4 regions of the Paenarthrobacter sp. NPDC057355 genome follow, and region 2 is predicted to be linked to each of the others. Evidence: riboswitches for the same ligand, from Rfam matches in the RefSeq annotation. Region 2 holds a riboswitch; each other region holds the start of a gene.
The links. A riboswitch is a leader RNA that binds a small molecule or an ion and turns the genes downstream of it on or off. The one in region 2 is predicted to bind thiamine pyrophosphate.

Region 1 (3,202 bases), on a different contig from region 2:
GTGGTCATCGACGCCGTCACCGTGGTGTTCCTTATTGTCGGTGCGCTGATGTCCCTTGGCGCGGCGATCGGCCTGCTGAGGTTCCCGGACCTGATGAGCCGCATGCACGCAGCCACCAAGCCGCAGGTGCTCGGCCTGTTCCTGATGCTCTCAGCCATCGGCCTGCAGATGCGCACCTGGTGGGTGTGGCCGGTCCTGCTGGTGGCGTGGATCTTCCAGCTCCTCACGGCGCCGGTGTCCGCGCACATGGTGGGCCGCTCCGCCTACCGGACCAAGCACGGACACCGCGAGAAGCTCACCAAGGATGAGCTCGAAGCCGTGGTCCAAAGGGCTGCTGCCGGCCAGGAGCCCCTGGAACCTTAACAGCAACTGGAACCTTAACAGCAACGCGGGGTCACTTATGGCCCGTCCCAAGGGGATATATGGGCCATAAGTGACCCCGCGTTGCTTTTGCGGGTGTGGTGCTTAGACGATGTCCTGGGACTTGGCGAAACGGGCAATGGCCCGCTGCGTCCCCCGGCTGGTGAGGACCTGGATGACCGTGCTCACGAAGGCGGAAATAAGCGCGAAGGTCAGGGCCGAGCGCAGGCTCGTCTCCACGTCGTCGTTGCCTGTGGGCGGCTTGTTGCCTGTGGCCTTTTCCCAGCCTTTGTTGACGAGTTTGGTACCGACAAAGCCCGCGCCGAGGCTTACCCCGGCGCCCAACAGCTTGAAAAAGAGGTTCATGCCCCCAGCCTAGCTGTATGGCAGGCTACCCGCGGTTCTCCCGTTCCTTGAGAAACGCAGTCAAGGAACCTACCGGGGCCAGCACCGGAACCACCGGGTGTTCGGCCGACCAAACAGCGTCCACGGAGTCGAAAGCCTCGATTTCCTTCAGCAGGTAATACGTGGGCGGCATCAACTTGAGCCTGCCTTCGGCTTCGGAAGCCAAAATCGCGCTGACCGGCATCCACAGCGATTGCCACGCCTCCGTGGTCTGATGCCGGGGCTGTGCTTCCGGTGCGGGCTTGGCGACGTAGAAGTAGGTGTCAAAACGCTTGGGCATGTCCACGGGAGTGATCCAGTTGGCCCACGGGCGCAAGGCAGCGGCCTCAATGGCAAGCCCCGCCTCTTCGTGGACCTCGCGGATGGCTGCAGCCAGGACAGTTCCCGAGGCATTCCGGGCTTGGGTTGGATCCGAGGCAATCGAGCTTTGCGCCCAGTCGGCAGCGTGGCGTTGGAGCAGCTCCGTCGGGTAATCCCATCCGGCCTGATCCGCCTTATCCACCCGGCCTCCGGGGAACACCACCATTCCCGCAGCGAAGTCCATGGTGCTGACCCGGTGTTGGACGAACGCCTCAAGCCCGGAAGGGGCATCGCGGAGCAGGATCACGCTGGCTGCGAGGGGTGGCTCGGACACTGGCGTGGCGTCGGGGAGGTTGGAACCGGGAACATCCGTCATGCAGCCATTCTTGCAGGGTGCGTTGCCTGGCCTGCTCTGCGTGCCACGGGCGAGGAATGGGGCGCAGAGCGGGCCTCGCAACGGCAAGGGCGGAATGTGACCCCGTCTGGCCGCCCACCCGGACTCCCTGGCACGCCAAGGTGTAAACTGAACCCGCCCATCAGGGCAGATTTGATAACGACAGGGGAGCGCCGCCGTCGAATCCTGCACCACGCAGGAGACGCGAGGGCGCTGAGAGTGCGGACAGCCGCAGACCCTCGAACCTGATCCGGTTAGTACCGGCGCAAGGGAGTCGAGCTTCTCAGAGTGTCCGGGTCCGGACGGCGCATGCCGTTTGGAAGCCGGGGAGCACTTTCCCCTCCTGTAACCTCAGGAGGCAGAAAAATGACCACGGTAAACGTGAAGAAGACCAGTTACAGCTGGCGTGTTGTAGACATCGTGGTGGCGGCCCTCATCGCCATCGCCGGCGGCGTGATCTTCTGGGCCTGGTCCCAGGGCGCCGCGATCGTATCCATTCCCATGAACGCGGCCTACCCGCCGCTGACCGGCCTGATCGCCGGCGGCTGGATGATTCCCGCGGTCCTTGGCATGCTCATTATCCGCAAGCCCGGCGCAGCCCTGTTCTGCGAGGCTGTGGCCGCCACCGGCGAACTCATCATGGGCTCGCAATACGGCACCACCGTGCTCATCTCCGGTGTCCTCCAGGGCCTCGGCGCCGAGCTCATCTTCGCGGCTTTCCGTTACAAGAAGTTCAACCTGCCCGTTTCATTGCTGGCCGGTGCGGGCGCCGGACTCTTCTGCGGCCTTAACGACTCCTTCCTGCCATGGGGCTGGAACATCGCCTACGAGGCAATCGACAAGCTGACCTACATCACCTTCACCACGATCTCCGGCGCCATCATCGCAGGGGCCCTCTCCTGGGTGGCCACCCGCGGTCTGGCGAAGACGGGCGTTCTGAGCTCCTTCGCCTCGCGCAAGGCCGCCTCGGAGCCCGTCTTCAGCTGATGCCCGCCACACACAGCGGCTCGGTCAAGCCTGCCGCCATTTCCGCCGAGGGGTGGGGGTGGCGGCATGCCGGCCGTTCCACGCCTGCCATCCAGGGCTTGGACCTTCGGATCGAACCGGGGGAGCGGGTCCTGCTGCTGGGCCCGTCAGGGGCCGGCAAGTCCACGCTGCTGCACGCCCTGGCCGGGGTGCTGGGTGACGAGGAAGACGACTCGGACGAGACAGGTTCGCTGTTGATCGACGGCGTTACACCCCGTGAGTCACGTGGCCGCGCCGGGTTGATGCAGCAGGACCCCGAAACCCAGGTGATCCTCTCCCGCGTGGGCGACGACGTCGCTTTCGGTGCGGAGAACCTGGCCGTGCCGCGGGATGAGATCTGGTCCCGCGTGCATGAAGCGCTCGACGACGTCGGCTTGCGTACCGCTGCGGGCGGCGGTTTGGCGCTGGACCACCCGACGGCGGCACTTTCCGGCGGCCAGAAGCAGCGGCTTGCGCTGGCGGGCATTTTGGCGATGCGGCCCGGGTTGATCCTGCTCGACGAACCCACGGCCAACCTCGATCCCGCAGGCGTCCTGGAGGTCCGGGATGCGGTGCGCCGCTGCCTGGACAAGACGGGCGCCACGCTGGTGGTCGTGGAGCACAGGGTGTCCGTGTGGAAGGACCTGGTGGACCGGATCGTGGTCCTGCAGCCCGGTTCTGCCGGTGGTGGAACGCTGCTGGACGGACCGCCGGACCAGGTTCTCACCAAGGCACGGT
Region 2 (3,202 bases):
CGCCGCCTTGGGAGGCCCCGCTGCACATCGTTCCCGGAGTGCCCACCTTGGTCCTGACCGGTGGGTGGGAACCCTTGTATGAGGAAATTGCGGCGTACCTCCAGGAGACCGGTGCCCTTCGCCGCGTTGCAGCTGGCGGGCACCGGCCCCAGGATTCATCCGACGGGGATCACATCATCCGCACCTTTGTTGCAGACGTGGAGCGGACGCGCTCACTTCAGGCGTCCTGAGTTCGAGGAACCTGAAGCTCCGGCAAGTACACCTTCGCGCCGGAGGCCAGGAATTCGGCACTCTTTTCCTGCATTCCGCTGTACATTTCTGCGATCGCCGCTTGGGATTCTGCCGAGCCGTACTCATCGCGGATGTCCTGGCTGATGCGCATGGAGCAGAACTTGGGGCCGCACATTGAGCAGAAGTGTGCCGTCTTGGCAGGCTCTGCCGGCAGGGTTTCGTCGTGGAAGGACTCCGCCGTGACCGGGTCCAGGGACAGGGCAAACTGGTCCCGCCACCTGAATTCGAACCTGGCCTTTGAAAGGGCATCGTCCCGTTCGTGGGCGCCGGGGTGCCCCTTGGCCAGGTCAGCGGCGTGGGCCGCGATCTTGTAGGTGATCACGCCTGTCTTCACGTCGTCTTTGTTGGGCAGGCCCAGGTGTTCCTTGGGTGTGACGTAGCAGAGCATGGCTGTGCCGTACCGGGCAATCTCAGTGGCACCAATGGCGGAGGTGATGTGGTCGTAGCCTGGAGCGACGTCGGTGACCAACGGTCCCAGTGTGTAGAACGGGGCGCCCTTGCACAGTTCCTGCTGGCGCTCCACGTTCTCCCGGACCAGATGGAACGGAATGTGACCGGGACCCTCCACCATGACCTGCACGTCGTATTCCCAGGCACGCTGGGTCAGCTCGGCCAGAGTATCGAGTTCGGCAAACTGTGCGGCGTCGTTTGCGTCGGCCGTCGCGCCCGGGCGCAGGCCGTCTCCCAAGGAAAACGCGACGTCGTACTTGGCGAAGATTTCGCACAGCTCGTCGAAGTGCGTGTAGAGGAAGTTTTCCTGGTGGTGGGCCAGACACCATCCGGCCATGATGGAGCCGCCTCGGGAGACGATGCCCGTGACGCGGTTGGCGGTCAGCGGCACATACCTCAGCAGCACACCGGCGTGGATGGTCATGTAGTCCACGCCCTGCTCGCACTGCTCGATCACGGTGTCGCGGAAGATCTCCCACGTGAGCTTGTTGGCTTCACCATTGACCTTCTCCAGCGCCTGGTAGATGGGCACCGTGCCGATGGGTACCGGGGAGTTCCGGATGAGCCACTCGCGGGTGGTGTGGATGTCGTCGCCGGTGGACAGGTCCATGACGGTGTCCGCGCCCCACTGGGTGGCCCACTGAAGTTTGTCCACTTCTTCGGCGATGGAACTGGTGACGGCCGAGTTTCCGATGTTGGCGTTGATCTTCACCAGGAAGGCTTTGCCGATGATCATGGGCTCGGACTCGGGGTGGTTGATGTTGTTGGGAATGATCGCCCGGCCGGCGGCGACTTCGCTCCGGACCAGTTCAACGTCGCAGTTCTCCCGTAACGCGACGAACTGCATTTCGGGGGTCACCACGCCATTGCGTGCGTAGTGCATCTGGGTGACGGTTTTGCCTTCGACGGCGCGGCGGGGCACGGGCTGCGCCCCCTTCCACTCCGCAGAGGCCGCGCCTCGCCGCAAAGCCGCCTTGCCGTCGTCGAGCAGGTTGCGTTCGCGGCCCGTGTAGGGTGCGGTGTCGCCGCGGGCTTCAATCCAGGCGGCCCTGAATGGTTCGAGCCCTACTACGGGATCGCTCCCGGGGCCGGCCGTCCGGTAGACCTGCAACGGCGCGTTGGCCTGGCCGTTGGGGGAAGGCTCAAGCGAAATTTCGGTCACCGGAACGCGGATGCCGCTGGCAGGGTCTTCGACGTAGGCGAGCGAATGGGACTTCAAGGACTGCGTAACAACCGTGTCTTCGACAGGGCTGTTTTGGGTAGGGCTGTGCTGTGTTTTGGTGGTGCTCAAAGGATTACTCACTTCCTTCGCCGGCATTACCCGGACAGGTTCAACGGTCGCAGGCTGCCTCAGCCCGATCTCAGCCCCTGCAAGGGCCCCCGTGTGGTCGTAGACGAAGCTACCACAGCTGCCATGGGGCGCCCAGTCACATGAAGGCGGCACCTGCAGGGGCCCCGGCGCGGACTAGGATTTTGGCATGTCCAACATCATCGAATTCACCGGACCAGTGCTCGTCGCCGCGGATCAGGAACGACGTGGTATGTGGTCCGTTGGAGGCACGCTGACCTTCCAACGTCCGTCAGGGCAGCCGGAGAAGGTGCTCGATGGCTGGGTCCTCCCCGGATTTGTTGATGCCCATTGCCACATCGGCTTGGGCCCCGGCGGCGCGGTGGACGAGGCCACTACCCTCGCACAGGCCCAGGCGGACCTGGCCGCCGGGACTCTGCTCATCCGCGACTGTGGATCGCCCAGCGACACACGGTGGGTGCAGCAACGGGAGGACTTGCCTCGGCTGATCAGGTCCGGCCGCCATATCGCCCGAAGCCGCAGGTACCTGCGCGGGCTGGGTCACGAGATTGAGCCGGAGCAGTTGGTGGAGACCGTTCGGAAGGAAGCGCGCGACGGCGACGGTTGGGTGAAATTGGTCGGGGACTGGATCGATCGCGGCATAGGTGACCTGGCGGCCTCCTTTCCTGCCAGGACCGTAAGGGACGCCGTCCGGGCTGCGCACGACGAGGGCGCCAGGGTCACGGCGCATTGCTTCGCGGAAGAGACCATCGATGACATGCTCGATGCCGGTATCGACTGCATCGAACACGCAACGGGTCTGTTGCCACGACACATCCCCAGGCTCGTGGAGCAGTCCGTCCCGATCGTTCCCACGCTGGTCAACATCGCCACCTTCCCGGATATCGCTGCCCAGGCCGCGCCAAAATTTCCTGAATACGCCCACCACATGACGCGCCTCTGGGAGCGGCGGCGTGAACGTGTGGTGGAGGCGTACGAAGCCGGAGTCGCCATCTACACCGGTACGGACGCCGGGAGCGTCATCAGACATGGCCGTATTGCCGACGAAATGAACGAACTGCACGACGCCGGCCTGCCGCCGGCCGCGGTCCTTGACGCCGCCACGTGGGGCGCCCGGAAGTGGCTGGGCGCCGAAGCCATCAGCGAAGGGGC
Region 3 (3,202 bases), on a different contig from region 2:
GGTCACTTATGGCCCCCTGAAGGGGTTTCCATGGGCCATAAGTGACCCCGCGTTGCATTGAAGCGGTCAGGGCGGAAGATGGACCAGCGCGGGTCGGTGGAACCGGAGATCAGTTGTCCCACGATCTCAGCGGCGACGGGAGTGAGGAGGACACCGTGCCGGAAGAAACCCGTGGCGATCAGCAGGCCTTCGACTTCCCCCGTGGAGTTGCCCACGCGGCCCAGCAGCGGGGCATTGTCCGGAGTCCCGGGACGAGCCCGGGCCGTTGCCTCAAGGAGTTCAAGTTCGGCAACCGCAGGCACGAGCATCTGGGCGTCACGCAGGAGTTGGTAGACGCCACCGGCCGAGACGGCGTTTGAGGTCGCTGACAGACTATCCTCGCGCTGGGTAGCGCCGATCACCACGGTTCCATCCTCCCGCGGGACGATGTAGACGGGCACTCCGCGAACCATGCCACGGACCGTGGCGGTTACCAGCGGGCGAAGGTGGGTGGGCACGCGCAGCCGAAGGATGTCTCCGTAGACCGGCCTGACCGGAAGGCTGAGCTCCTCCGGAAGGGCTTCCAAGTCAGGAGCGCCCAGCCCGTTGGCTACTACGGTCTCGCCCGCAACGACAGACTGTCCGGAATCAAGTTCCACTCCGCAAACACGGTCGCCGTCCCACAACAATCCACGGGCAGACTCCCGCACTGCGTAGCCGTCACCGGCCCCCTGCACCCAGCTGCCATCGTTCGGTAAGTGCGCAGCCAGCCCGGCCAGCAGCTGCCCGGCCAGCTTGCGTGGATCCACCTGGTGATCGGCGGGAATGTCGAAGGCACAGGATATTTGCGGGCTCAGGAGTGGTTCGCGGTTCCTTGCTTCACGCAAGGACAGCGGTTCGACCTCCAGACCCGCCGCAAGCTGAACCGTGCGAAGGTCCGCGAGCGCCCGGCGGTCCGCAGCGTCGGCACCCACGGCGAGGGTCGGCGTCGTGCTGTATCCAGTGGCTTCCACCGGCTGAGGGAGGCCGCCCACGAACGATGGCCACAATCGGGAAGACACGAGCATGAGCTCCAGGAGGTCTTCTTCCTGGTAGTGGAGTTCGCTCACAGGTGCCAGCATGCCGGCGGCGGCGAAGGTAGCGCCGCTGGCGGGCGCCGGGTCGATGAGGGCCACGGAGCGGCCCAGCTTTCGCACTTGATGGGCAATGCCCAGGCCGATGACGCCTCCGCCAATGACAGCGACATCTGCGTGAATGGCTTCTGCCATCTGATTCCTTCCCTACGCCGGTACTAGCCGGATCAGGTCAAGCGGTCGGCTCCTAAGCCCTCTCAGCCGGACGGTCACAATGACGGTCGTCGCGGCTCCCGCGGTACGTGCCCAGTTTAGAGGAACTACTGTGGTTTCCATGACCCAGCATGAATCCCTCGCCTCGGCCCGCCTCTACCTGTGCACTGACGCGCGCAAACGACAAGGCGATTTTGAAGACTTTATGGACGCAGCCTTCCAGGGCGGAGTGGACATCATCCAGCTCCGCGACAAGACGATCGAAGCGGCCGAGGAGTTGGAGTTGCTGGCCGTCCTGCGCAGCGTCGCGGAACGGCATGGGCGGCTGTGGGCAGTGAACGACCGGGCCGACGTCGCCAGTGTTTCCGGGGCTCCGGTGTTCCATGTGGGCCAAAAGGACCTGCCTCTGGAGATCGCCCGCACCTTCCTCCCCGCCCCCGCCGTAATTGGCTTGTCCACCCACACTCCCGAGCAGGTCAATGCGGCCATCACGGCCTCGCCCGGCGACGCGGGACTGGATTACTTCTGTGTGGGCCCCGTGTGGGCGACCCCCACCAAGCCCGGCCGTGAAGCCGTGGGAACCGGCTTGGTCACATATGCCGCGGAGGCGATTAAGCGCGCGGAAGAGACCACCGGCGGGGCCGTCGATTTGCCCTGGTTCGCAATCGGTGGAATCGACCTCGGCAACGTCGAAGAAGTAGTTGCAGCCGGAGCCAGCCGCATCGTCGTCGTCCGGGCCATCACCGAAGCGGAAGATCCGACGGCGGCAGCCAAGTCGCTGCTCGAAGCCCTCGACGCCGCTTAGCTGCAACTCAGCAGACCGCTCGCCTCCGGTCCGCCACCCAAAACCTCGCACCCACACCACTGAAGGAAGTACACGTGAGTTACCCGAGTTACCCGCCCGCGCCCGAAAACGGCCCGGGAGCGGGAGTTCCACCGGTCCCCAACGCACCTGCCCCTTACGGCAGCCGTTATCAGGGTGGGCCGAACACCGGGTATCAACCCACCCCTGATTCCGGCCCTTACGGCACACCGGCCGGTGGCGGAACATCAAAGTCATTCGTGGTCACGTGGATCCTGTCCTTGCTCCTGGGCGGCTTGGGTGTCGACCGGTTCTACCTTGGCAAGATTGGCACCGGCATCGCCAAACTCCTCACCGCCGGCGGGTTCGGCATCTGGTCGATCGTGGACCTCATCATCACGTTGACAGGTAACGCCCGTGACAAGCAGGGCCGCCCGTTGGCCGGCTACCCGGAAAACAAGAAGAAAGCATGGATCATCACCATCGTGGTGTGGCTCGCCGGCCTGATCATTGGCATCATTTCCGCGGTGCTGTCCCTGACGCTCTTCGCCGCCGCGGTCCAGGGGCAGAAGACTCCTGTACCGGTCCCTCCTTCAGCTTCCCAGGAGGCGCCCCTGCCCTCTTCCGGCGCTGCCAGCGACGCAAATTCCTTCACAGTGACCGTGTCCAGTGGGGACACGGTGAAGGTGGGCATCGTTGACTCCCTCTACACCGAGGAAATTCTGGACATGCCCTACCTGGAGCCAGCCAATGGAGGGTTCCTGCTGATGGAAGTTTCCTGGCAAACTGCCACGGGAACCAGCTTCGCGACCGCCACAAACTTTGAAGCCTATGATGCTGACGGCAAGGAGGGCGAACTGCTCTTCCTCACGGAAAGCATGGGGAGCTTCCCGCCGGGGAATGTTGCGGCCGGGCAGTCAGTGCAGGGCATCATTGGCTTTGACATCAAGAAAGGCCCCACCACCATCGTCGTCAACGACCTCTACGGTGAGAAGGCAGCGAGCTTTACGCTGACCCCGGCAGGCTAGCCTCCGACAGCACAGCGGTGCTGCCCACAGAAACCCGTAGTCGCTTGGCGGCTGCGGGTTTGCCTGTTGGGCGTCCAAGACTATCGGCCTGTTTCGGGCTACGCTGA
Region 4 (3,202 bases), on a different contig from region 2:
GGTGGGCCGGCTCGAGAAGTGGACCAAGGACCAGGACATCTTCTCCGCTTGGCGCATCGACGAGCAGATCCACAAGGCACTCGAACGCAAGGTCTTCCTGCCCTCCGGTGGTTCGCTGGTCATCGACCGCACCGAGGCCATGACCGTGGTGGACGTCAATACCGGTAAGTTCACCGGCAGCGGCGGCAACCTGGAAGAGACAGTCACCAAGAACAACCTTGAAGCTGCCGAGGAAGTAGTCCGGCAACTTCGCCTGCGTGACATCGGCGGCATTATTGTCATCGACTTCATCGACATGGTCCTCGAATCCAACCGCGACCTTGTGCTGCGCCGCCTGGTTGAATGCCTGGGCCGCGACCGTACCAAGCACCAGGTTGCTGAAGTGACCTCGCTCGGTTTGGTACAGATGACGCGCAAACGCATGGGCACCGGACTCCTTGAAGTTTTCGGTGAGCAATGCGAGCATTGCGCAGGCCGCGGTGTCGTGACGCACGACGAGCCCGTGGAGCACCGCCGTGCCAACGTTGTGGCCGCCGAGCAACACCGTCCCAACACCGAGGCTCAGCAGCCCACCGCCCGCACCGAACGCAAGCGCCGCCGCGGCAAGGGCGGAGCGCAGGGTGCGGCAGAGGCGCCGGCCCAGGCCCACTCGGCACCCGCCCCGGCCGCACCGGCTGCCCACCCGGAACCGCAGGATCCTGCGCGCCAGGCAAAGGCCGAAGCGACCCGTGCGGCGCTGGCAACTATTGCCGCCGCTGCGCATGCTGCCCACCTGCACGACGACGAAATTCACAAGGCCGAAGAACTGGCCCGGGCTGCAGGACAGCACGACGCCGGCGCAACGTCTGTGCCTCCTGTGACCGCGGATGCTCCCGCGGACCAGGCCGCAGAGGCCCATGAGGCCGCGGTCCGGGAAGCACGCTCCACCCCGGTGCTTCGCTTTGGCGGTGAAGAAGTTGCGTTGCCGTTCGTTGAACACCACGACGAGCCGCAGAGCTCCGAACCGGCCATGAGCCTGGACCGTTTGGCCGAGGCGTTCTCGCACCTCGGGGCAGCCCCGGCGGTCGAGGAAGAGGGCACCCAGGAAAGTGCAGCGGCGGCTGCTCCCAAGGCTGCAGCGGCCCCGGCCGCGGCAGCTTCGGCACGGGTTCCCGCAGCCGAGGAAGCTCCTTCGGCTTCGCGTGGCCGCCGGGGCCGCCGGAACCGCAGTGCCAGCAGGGCACAAGGGGCAGCCAACGAGACCAGCGTTGAGCACCACGAGGAAGCTGCTTCGGCTGCCCAGGGTTCAGCCCACGAGTCCAAGGCGCCGGCAGAACCGGTCAGGAAGCCGGCTTCAGAGGAACCCATCATCCTTGGAGTCGGCGTGCCTGCTTCCGAGCTCTGATCGACCCAGCGGTTTCAAGGGCCCTGTAATATCCGCCAGGAGCGGGCATTGCGGGGCCCTTGCCTTTACCGGTGCGTTAGGCTGGGGGACTGACACGGGGTGCCAGGCGTTGGGCCGGGCTGAGATCCAGACCCGTTGAACCTGTCCGGTTAGCACCGGCGAAGGGATGTCCTCATGGCTGAGTTGTCATATTCCTCTGTATACCCGTTGGTGACGGACCGCAGGCAGACCCCGCGGGTACTGAGCATTGCAGGCTCCGATCCCTCCGGGGGAGCCGGAATCCAGGCGGACCTGAAGAGCATTGCCGCGCACGGCGGCTACGGAATGGCTGCCATCACTGCCCTGACTGCACAGAACACCCATGGCGTCAGCGCGGTGCACGTACCCCCGGTGGAGTTCCTGCGGCAACAGTTGACCGCGATCAGCAGCGACATTGCCATCGATGCCGTCAAGATCGGGATGCTGGGGGACGCAGAGGTGATTAATGAGGTCCGCAGGTGGCTCGAGGAAGTGCGTCCCGCCGTCGTCGTCCTTGACCCGGTGATGGTAGCCACCAGCGGTGACCGCCTCCTGACGGAGACGGCAGGGGATGCTCTTCGTTCCCTGCTTCCCTTGGCGGACCTCATCACGCCCAACCTGCCGGAGCTTGCCATGTTGTTGGGCGAGCCCGAGGCGCCCGATTGGGCTTCGGCCCTGGAGCAAGGCAAGCGACTGGCCGCAGAATGCGGCAACACCGTGCTGGTCAAGGGCGGTCACTTGGCGGGCTCGGAATGTCCGGACGCGTTGATCAACACCGGTGGCTTGTTGCGACAGGACATCGTGGAGGTAGCCGGACCACGGATTGACACAAAGAACAGCCATGGCACTGGGTGCTCGTTGTCTTCGGCGTTGGCCACGGTCCAGGTACGTGAGGGTGACTGGGAAGCGTCGCTGCGGGACGTAAAACCCTGGCTGCTCCAAGCGCTGAGGGGTTCAGCTGAGTTGGAGGTTGGCGGAGGCAACGGGCCTGTGGACCACTTCCACCATCAGCGCAAGCTCAGCAGCGGCGGGTTCGCAGCCACGTTGTGGAAAGAAGCCGTCCCTGAGCTTGAAAGAATCCACGAGCTGGACTTCATCCAGGAACTGCAGTCCGGGCAGCTGCCGGAGACGGCATTCAGCTACTACCTGGCACAGGACGCCATCTATTTGAACGGCTATTCCAGGGTGCTTGCCCGGGCAGCTGCCTTGGCGCCCACGGAAGAGGAACAGCTGTTCTGGGCCAAGGGCTCACAGCAATGCCTGGAAGTTGAATCGGAGCTGCACAGGAACTGGCTGAGCACCCGTGAGGCGTCGGACGTGACCGGGCCGGTAACCAAAGCCTACGTGGACCACCTGCTGGCCGCTTCGATGTCGGGCAGCTACGCAGTGGTCCTGGCCGCAATCCTGCCTTGCTACTGGTTGTACGCGGAGGTGGGGCAAAAACTCCACACAGCTTTTGTGGAGGCCGGGGCGTCAGCCGCCCATCCTTACGCGGAGTGGCTGAGGACCTATGCCGACGAGGCCTTTGCCGCCGCTACCCGCGAGGCCATCACGTTTACCGACGCCGCGGCAGTCGCAGCCTCGGGCCGTGAGCGGGCAGACATGCTCGAGGCCTTCCGGCAGTCCTGCCGCTACGAGACCGCGTTCTTCGATGCTCCCCGGCTTTACGCCCCGGGCCATGCGGCAATCCGGTAGCAAAGCCGGCTTACTCCGCGCGCCGGATCGCGTGAAGCGTTGCCGAACCCTGTAGGCTGTATGGGCACGGTGCCGGGAGAGTCCGTTACGACTCGTGACGCAAGT

Region 1: another riboswitch for thiamine pyrophosphate. It lies ahead of ACFUOZ_RS11370 (ECF transporter S component); the one in region 2 lies ahead of thiC (phosphomethylpyrimidine synthase ThiC).
Region 3: another riboswitch for thiamine pyrophosphate. It lies ahead of thiO (glycine oxidase ThiO); the one in region 2 lies ahead of thiC (phosphomethylpyrimidine synthase ThiC).
Region 4: another riboswitch for thiamine pyrophosphate. It lies ahead of thiD (bifunctional hydroxymethylpyrimidine kinase/phosphomethylpyrimidine kinase); the one in region 2 lies ahead of thiC (phosphomethylpyrimidine synthase ThiC).

What each region holds. Positions count from the first base shown of each region.
Region 1 covers NZ_JBHVAL010000008.1:89,786-92,987, reverse strand. Annotated here, with positions in the region: gene mnhG (monovalent cation/H(+) antiporter subunit G) at 1-363, shown strand, start outside; gene ACFUOZ_RS11380 (DUF4235 domain-containing protein) at 466-726, opposite strand; gene ACFUOZ_RS11375 (NUDIX domain-containing protein) at 752-1,441, opposite strand; TPP riboswitch at 1,614-1,749, shown strand; gene ACFUOZ_RS11370 (ECF transporter S component) at 1,826-2,446, shown strand; gene ACFUOZ_RS11365 (ABC transporter ATP-binding protein) at 2,446-3,202, shown strand, end outside.
Region 2 covers NZ_JBHVAL010000019.1:71,292-74,493, forward strand. Annotated here, with positions in the region: gene ACFUOZ_RS17895 (alpha/beta fold hydrolase) at 1-230, shown strand, start outside; gene thiC (phosphomethylpyrimidine synthase ThiC) at 218-2,032, opposite strand; TPP riboswitch at 2,028-2,135, opposite strand; gene ACFUOZ_RS17905 (amidohydrolase family protein) at 2,220-3,202, shown strand, end outside.
Region 3 covers NZ_JBHVAL010000002.1:306,935-310,136, forward strand. Annotated here, with positions in the region: gene thiO (glycine oxidase ThiO) at 3-1,247, opposite strand; TPP riboswitch at 1,239-1,359, opposite strand; gene thiE (thiamine phosphate synthase) at 1,387-2,070, shown strand; gene ACFUOZ_RS05365 (NINE protein) at 2,145-3,095, shown strand.
Region 4 covers NZ_JBHVAL010000001.1:776,310-779,511, reverse strand. Annotated here, with positions in the region: gene ACFUOZ_RS03590 (Rne/Rng family ribonuclease) at 1-1,384, shown strand, start outside; TPP riboswitch at 1,470-1,568, shown strand; gene thiD (bifunctional hydroxymethylpyrimidine kinase/phosphomethylpyrimidine kinase) at 1,559-3,097, shown strand.